Regions from separate parts of the Pseudoalteromonas sp. 1181_04 genome, predicted to be linked through region 1. Evidence: riboswitches for the same ligand, from Rfam matches in the RefSeq annotation. Region 1 holds a riboswitch; the other holds the start of a gene.

Region 1 (3,909 bases):
TGTTATCACTGCATTTATCTGTCGCTATAAATGGTCAGTAACTTAACACGATTGGTATAAGATCATTTTATTGTTTTGAAAAACTCGCAAACTCACTATAAAACTTGCGTTTAGGCCTCTACCTATGCGATAAAATCATTATATTTATCATACAAATAGTGGGGCTTCATGGCACGTAAAAAAACAACTAAATCAAAAGGTTCATCAGGACTCAATCGTAAAAACAGTGAAAGCTTCATAGTTAAATTTAGTAATCATGCTGATACTCAACTGTGTGCTTCTGGTTTGATGTATAAAGTAATAGATGAGATCTCTGGTGAGCGAGTAACTGACACAGATACCGTGGTCATCAATCAGCGTATTATGCTTGCTGATGGCAGCGTAATAGCTGATAGTTATAAAGCTGGAATGCCTGAAGTATTTACCTTAGATGAGGCAATCGAAGGATTACGAGAAGGTATTTTATTGATGTCGGTTGGTTCTCGCTATGAATTTGTAATTCCTGCAGAGCTGGCGTGGGGGCGCAAGGGGAATGGTGGGAAAATAGGAGCTAATGCCGTTCTACATTTTGATGTGCGCTTAATCCGTTTAGGATGATCATTATGCTATTGTTAAAAGTACTTTTCTTTAATGTAAGAGGGCTTTATGCCGCCATTTTCTAGTCGCGTTTACTTATTACGCCATGGCGAATTGATTGAGCAAGAAGTCTTGGCCGGACATACAGATTTTTTACTCAGTGAACTTGGCCGTGCGCAATTACATCAAGCATGCAATGAACTAACTAATATTGAGCTTGTACAAAGTTCGACTTTGAAACGTTGTAGCGAATTTGCCAGATCTTTTAGCCATGCCCAGCAAATACCACTTTTTCTGACTGATCAGCTCCGAGAGTTTAATTTTGGTGATTGGGATGGCTGTAAATATGATGATTTGTGGCAACAGACGGATTCTCCTAGTCTTGGCGATTTCTGGCAAAGCCCTTGGCAAGTAACCCCCCCTCATGGCGAAAGTATGAGGGATTTTTATCAGCGAATAGCAACGTGGTGGCAAACGTTACTAATTGATATTGCAAGTAATCGTACTCAAGCACAATTAGTTTTAACGCATGCCGGAGTGATCAAGCAACTATTAGGTATTATTTGTCAGTTACCAAAAGAGTCGAATCAGCAAAACATATTTTCAATCGGTTATGGGAAGCTTATTTGTATTGATATTTACATAGATGATAGCGATAAAGCATGGCCCAGAATTGTGTTTTAAAAGACTATTTTTAGCCGTCTAGAAAGATATTAATTGAAATATTTACTCACCCGCCCATAATAGAGCCTTATGTATTTTGGAATGGGGTGTAACTCCTCAACTGTTCCCGCAACTGTAAGTCGCAAGCGCGATAAGTCAGATACAAAATACGTTAATTTATTACCTATTGAGCGGGCTAACTCTTCTATTATCACCATGATCATAATGGTTTGTAGTGTATTGGGTTTAGCTATTGCTAGAGAGATAACACATTGCAAATACCAGCAGTAATTGATCCCCCTTTACTTGAAGTAGCTAATTTATCGTGGTCGGTGGCAAATACCGCCATTTTGCACGATATTAATTTTGCAATAAAACCAGGCCAATTTATTGGTTTGTTAGGGCCTAATGGCGCAGGTAAATCAAGTTTATTGCGTTGTTTATACCGTTACACTAAACCAGTGTGCGGTGAGGTTATATTTGCAGGGAAAAATATTTGGCAGCTAAGTGCGGATGAATATGCCAAGCAGGTTGCTGTGGTGCTGCAAGAAACACCTTCGCAATTTAACCTATCGCTTTATGATGTAGTGAGTCTTGGCCTTACGCCGCATAAAAGCTTATTTAGTTCGACAACTAAAAATGATCAACAAATTATTTTTCAGGCGATTGAGCAAGTTGGCTTGAGCCATCATTTACAGCAATCGTTTGATTCCCTTTCCGGTGGCGAGAAGCAACGCGCATTGATAGCACGTTCAATTGTACAAAGCCCTCAATTATTAATTATGGACGAGCCTACCAGCCACTTAGATATTAAATATCAAATTCAATTAATGGAGTTGGCTAAATCGCTAAATGTAACGGTATTAGCGTCGTTCCATGATCTTAATCTTGCAGCAAGTATGTGTGATGAACTACTGGTGATAAAGCAAGGTGAGTTAGTTGCAACGGGTAGCCCAGAATATGTCATCACGGAAGAAATGCTCAGCGAAGTATTTGGTGTCTGTGCCGAAGTCTCGGCGCATCCACAGAGTAAACAATTAAATAAGGTCATTCCGCGTATTACCTATTTTTACGGCTATCAAGGTGGTGGCGTTGATGCAAAAAAATAATTATTTTGCAGTCAGCGTGGCGCTATTTTTTGCCTTGTCGAGCATTTTTATAGCACTTAGCTTTGGTGCTGCGCCCAGTAAATTCATTGATGTATACCACAGTATTATAGGTCAGGGAGATGACTCCTTTATAGCGCGGATCATATGGCAACTGCGAATGCCACGAACATTGTTGGCGTTTTTAGCTGGCTCTGGTCTAGCTATTGCTGGTTTAATTTTACAAACCGTAACCCGTAACCCGTTAGCCGATCCTTACTTATTTGGTATTTCATCGGGAGCCTCATTTGGTGTGGTATGTTTTATGACACTAACAGGAGCCAGCGCGGGAATAACAATGTCGGCCGCGGCATTTGTTGGTAGTTTATTGACTATGTTATTACTGGTTTTTATTGCCGGACGAGCAGGTCGCGGACAAGTTGAAAGCATGCTCTTGGCTGGGGTCGCTTTATCCTTTTTATTCAGTGCCTTTACCAGCTTACTTTTATATTTTAGTGATCCGCAGGCGATCACGGCTATTTTATTTTGGACGCTAGGCAGCTTTGCTCGCGCACAATGGTCAACGTTATGGTTACCCGCTTTAGTTATTATTAGTTGCACCGGGCTGATGATGGGTTTTCGTCGGCAACTAAATGCAATGTTACTAGGTGATGAAAGTGCTGCAACTTTAGGAATACCGGTACAGCGGTTTCGGTTATTAATGTTGGTATTGAGCTCATTGATCACTGCAGTGTTAGTGGCGATGTGTGGTGGTATTGGTTTTGTTGGTTTGATGATCCCGCATATAGTACGGTTTTTTGTGTCGCAAGGCACTATTACTGGTTTGATCATGACGGCTTTAGTTGGCGGTATATTTATGGTGTGGGTTGATGTGCTATCGCGTGTTTTACTTGCAAATCAAGAATTGCCAATCGGTGTTATTACTTCTGCAATAGGCAGTATTTTCTTTTTATCGTTACTTTATTTTCGCAAGCGAGAGAGTTAGTCAGATGTTTAATATACCCACAGTAACTAATCAATTTGGTCACCTCATCATTGATAAGATTAACCAAAAAACTAAACCGCTTGGTGCACTTGGACAGTTAGAACAATGTGCAATACAACTGGTTACTTTGTTTAGCCAAAAAGTGGCAAGCGAAGATGCTTTTAAAACCTTTGCACCTGCAATCAATAAGCCTACTTTGCTGGTATTTGCAGGAGATCATGGTGTTGCTGCACAAGGGGTATCGATAGCGCCCAGTGATGTCACCTCACAAATGGTAGCTAATTTTGTCAGCGGTGGTGCCGCTATTAATGTCTTTTGCCAACAGTTAGGTTGGCAATTAGAAGTGATTGATTGTGGTATTTTGCATCCAGTCACAGCGCCAAGTGTCCATAATTGCCGTCTAGGAAGTATAACAAAGCCACTTAATACAGACATGGCAATGAATACCGCGCAGGTACAGCAAGGCTTTAATAATGCTAAACAGCTGGTGCAACAGCTCAGTCATAGTGGTTGTAATACAATTGCCTTTGGCGAAATGGGCATAGGTAATACCACCAGTGCAGCAGCGATTATGGCAGC
Region 2 (3,909 bases), on a different contig from region 1:
TACAACGAAAACCCTGAGCAACGCTATTGCAGTTTATTGATAGCACCAAAGCTGAAAAAGTTTGAAAAAGACTATAAACAGTTTTTAGTAAACTAAGCAAAGTGCTAAATAAGCATTTTCATCTAAATATAAAAAAGCCCGACAAACAAAGGTGTCGGGCTTTTTTATTTAAGCTAGAACGAGATCAGAACTGGTAGCTGGCGCCAACAAAGAAGCGACGGTCAACTGTATTGTAGTAAAACACTTCGCCAGTTGCATAATCCATACTTGAGTCAACCGCGTTGTATTGCTTATCAAATAAGTTTTCAACACGAGCAGAAAATGAAAGCGCACTGTTAAATTGATAATTTGCAGTTAAGTTCCATAACGTATAAGAACTAAGCTCTGTTACTTTACCTTGACGATCACTACGGTACTGCATATCAAAACCGGCATCAAAATCGCCCCACTGCTTCGCAACAGACCAGTTCACAGTACGTGGTGAAACATAAGTTTGTGCTACACCCGTTTCGGTATTTTCAGCATTTAAATAAGTAAAATTAAACTGATTATCAAAACCAAGTACTGTATTGGCAAAGCTAAACTCAACACCCTCATGGCGTGCTTCATTTATATTTTCTGGCTGCCATTTACCTGCTGCATTAGGTGCCCATGCAATTAGGTTTTCAATATTATTTCTGAATATTGATATATCAAGCTTTGCCTGAGAAAAGTCTAAACTCAAACCTAACTCTTGGTTAGTTGATGTCTCTGGTGCTAAATTTGGATTACCTGGAGATAAAGGGTCAGGAAAATAAAGATCATTAAATGTTGGCGCTTTAAAGCCCGTGCTTTGGCTCAATCTAAGTGTTGCACGCTTATTTAAGTGATAACCAACAGCTGCGGCGTAAGTTGTTTCATTACCAAACTGCTCATCATCATCTAAACGCAATGCTAAATTTGCAATGACTTTATTGTCATCAAAATAGCCCCCAAGAAATGCAGCTTTAGCTACTTTGCTATCCGCTAGATAAGCCTTACCATTGGTATATATTTCATCTTTATACCAATTAAGCCCGCCATTAACGGTTAAAACTTGGCTTGCATTATAACTGCCGTGGTAATCAAATTGTTTACGTTTTGTTTTATAACTATTAGTAACAATCGCACCAGTGTAATCATAGCCTTTGTTGTCAGAATCATCGGTTGCAATAGCAACATTAATTGAGTGCTTATGATCGGTAAAGGATTTATCCCAACCCAGCCCTAGCTGATAATTTTCAAATTCATTATTTTCTACGATACTATCAATAGGCGAGAAAGCATTGTCGTATTGTGCATTACCTTCACTGTATTGACCCAGCGCTTTAAGCTCACCTAACAGCTCATCTGCATAGTGAATATTAAATCCTAAATTTTTGTTCTCATAACCATCTTCATCCGGCGCTACGCCTTGCAATACGTCAAAGCCATCCGTTTTTTCAAACCCAGCATTAAACGACGCTTTAACATCATCAACTACCGTTGTACCTGCAACTTGATAATTTTGATAAGCATCAGTACCAAATGTTGCATCTAGGCTGACGGATTCCTTTGTACGAGTAATAATATTGATCACACCAGCGAGCGCATCAGACCCATAAACTGCAGCACGAGAGCCTTTAACAATTTCAATGCGCTCTATTGAATTAAGAGGAATATTACTAATTGATTTATAACCAAGGGTTGCAGAGCCCGTACGTACGCCATCAACCAAAATAAGTGTATGTCGCGAGCTTGAACCGCGAAGTGACACGCCAGAACTTTGTCCAAAGCCACCATTGGAATTTATTTGAAAACCAACTTGGGTTGCTAGTAAACTCGGTAAATCACGGACATTACTTGTTTCAATATCACTGCGCTCAATAACAGTTACACTGGCAAGTACATCAGTAATTGATTGCTCAAATTTATTAGCGGTTACCGTAAGGCGTTCAATTGATTGCTCTGCAGACACAGAAAAAGACAACGCAGCGGCAATTGCTACGCCTAGAGTAGATTTGTTTAACATGATATCCCCTGACCCGCGCCCACCGCACAAGTGATAGTAAATTGACTTCAAGGCCGGTCTCCGGACTTAACATAACTCGCTAATAAATTTAGCTAAAAGTATGTATCACCGTTGCGGGGGCAGTGTTGGACTTCGTTTATATCCTATAAACGCCACCAACTTCCCGATTATCTTGCTTTACTTAATCAACAACCTTGAAAAGTAACCACAAGCACCTTGAAAATAGGCCGCTATTGTGATTATTTTAAGCACAAAAGTCAATGGACGGCTATACATCTAAATACTCTAGGTTCTAGGAATAACCATAAGTTCTAAACTAAAAAAGCCAAACTACATTGCTGCAATTTGGCTTTTTCTAGCACCTAGAAACCTAGCTCCTAGCTTTCTAATCTCTAAAGTTTTTAAACTGAAATGGTTGCCCTAAATCAGCACTGCGTACTACTTGCATGGCTTCTTGTAGGTCATCACGTTTTTTGCCCGTTACACGTACTTCTTCGCCTTGGATCGCGGCTTGTACTTTCACTTTAGAGTCTTTAATGGCTTTAACTACTTTTTTAGCCATATCTTTTTCGATACCTTGCTTTAGCGCAACATTACGGTAAACATTTTTTCCCGCACGTGAAATATCTTGCAGCTCTAAACTTGATACGTCCATACCGCGTTTTGATATTTTGCTCGCTAAAATATCAAACAACTGCATAACCTGTGAATCAGCTTCTGCTTTTAGTTTAATGGTTTTATCATTAAGCTCTATTGACGCATCAACGCCTCTAAAGTCAAAGCGAGTTTCTAGCTCACGGTTGGCGTTATCAACAGCATTTTTTGCTTCGTTCATTTCGACTTCCGAAACAATGTCAAATGAAGGCATAAGTCTCTCCTAGCAAGATATTTTTAATTCAAATTTATATTGTCGATAATTATACTATATAAATTTTATAAATCTTTACACTTTTCTATGCTTTGTTCAGCTGCGATACGAAATTTGTTTGATATACTACGGCTCTATTTTTAAACGATTTAGGATTTTTCGTGACTCGGCGTGTTTATCAAACCCTATTTTTAATCAGTATTCTGGTATTTACCTTTTTGTTTGCCCGCGATTTTAGGGGCGTTGGGGTATCGTCACTGCCTCACCTAGATAAGTTAGTACATTTTACTATTTTCTTTGTTCTGGCAGCCGTCATGGTCAGAGCATTCAAGCTACCTGTATTCGTTCACCTCGTGTTATTAGCATTTTATGGCATTGCTATTGAGCTAATGCAAAGCACAATCCCTTATCGTAGCGCCTCTGTTGCTGATGTTGTTGCTGACTTTTCTGGGGCTGCTAGTTTCTTTTTGTTGTTCGGTATTTATTCTCGTTTTAAAAAGAATCAAAATGGCTAATATATTCGTCGTTGGCGATGGTGCCATTGGGCTGCTCTATAGCCATTATTTGAGTCAACAGCACAGGGTTACCCTACTTACCAAGCATGCTATTGACGAACCTCGTTTTTATCAACAAGCTAAAGCCCCAAAACAAACAATTAATTGCCAACTGACAAACCTGACTCAATTATCCGAGCACGGCCAAGTCGATGTTATTATTTTTACTGTTAAAGCATATCAAGTTGCCACCGCATTTAGGCAACTAAAGCCTTTTTTAAGCGCTCAATGCCAATTGATTTTATCTCACAATGGCATGGGTAATGTAGATGAAATAAATAGCGAACTTACAAAACAACAAGGACTATATTTTTTAACAACACGTTTAGCGGGCTACAAAGATACACCTTTTAGTGTGTTGCATACTGGTATCGGGAGCAGCATTTTAGGTGATTGTAACCAGCAAGCAAAAACACAACTCGCTGAAGTTAAAAATCTACTAAACGCTATTCCTGAAT

What was found. Region 1 has a riboswitch for cobalamin ahead of FW757_RS00015 (ABC transporter ATP-binding protein). Riboswitches for the same ligand answer to the same signal wherever they lie in the genome.
Region 2: it holds a riboswitch for cobalamin, as region 1 does, so the genes downstream of both, FW757_RS03650 (TonB-dependent receptor domain-containing protein) here and FW757_RS00015 (ABC transporter ATP-binding protein) in region 1, are expected to answer to the same signal.

The regions. Positions count from the first base shown of each region.
Region 1 is NZ_VXCS01000001.1:62-3,970, forward strand. It holds gene FW757_RS00005 (FKBP-type peptidyl-prolyl cis-trans isomerase) at 169-597, shown strand; gene FW757_RS00010 (histidine phosphatase family protein) at 646-1,260, shown strand; cobalamin riboswitch at 1,283-1,425, shown strand; gene FW757_RS00015 (ABC transporter ATP-binding protein) at 1,512-2,348, shown strand; gene FW757_RS00020 (FecCD family ABC transporter permease) at 2,335-3,330, shown strand; gene cobT (nicotinate-nucleotide--dimethylbenzimidazole phosphoribosyltransferase) at 3,335-3,909, shown strand, end outside.
Region 2 is NZ_VXCS01000003.1:219,208-223,116, forward strand. It holds gene msrA (peptide-methionine (S)-S-oxide reductase MsrA) at 1-96, shown strand, start outside; gene FW757_RS03650 (TonB-dependent receptor domain-containing protein) at 185-2,029, opposite strand; cobalamin riboswitch at 2,064-2,241, opposite strand; gene FW757_RS03655 (YajQ family cyclic di-GMP-binding protein) at 2,415-2,897, opposite strand; gene FW757_RS03660 (VanZ family protein) at 3,059-3,412, shown strand; gene FW757_RS03665 (ketopantoate reductase family protein) at 3,405-3,909, shown strand, end outside.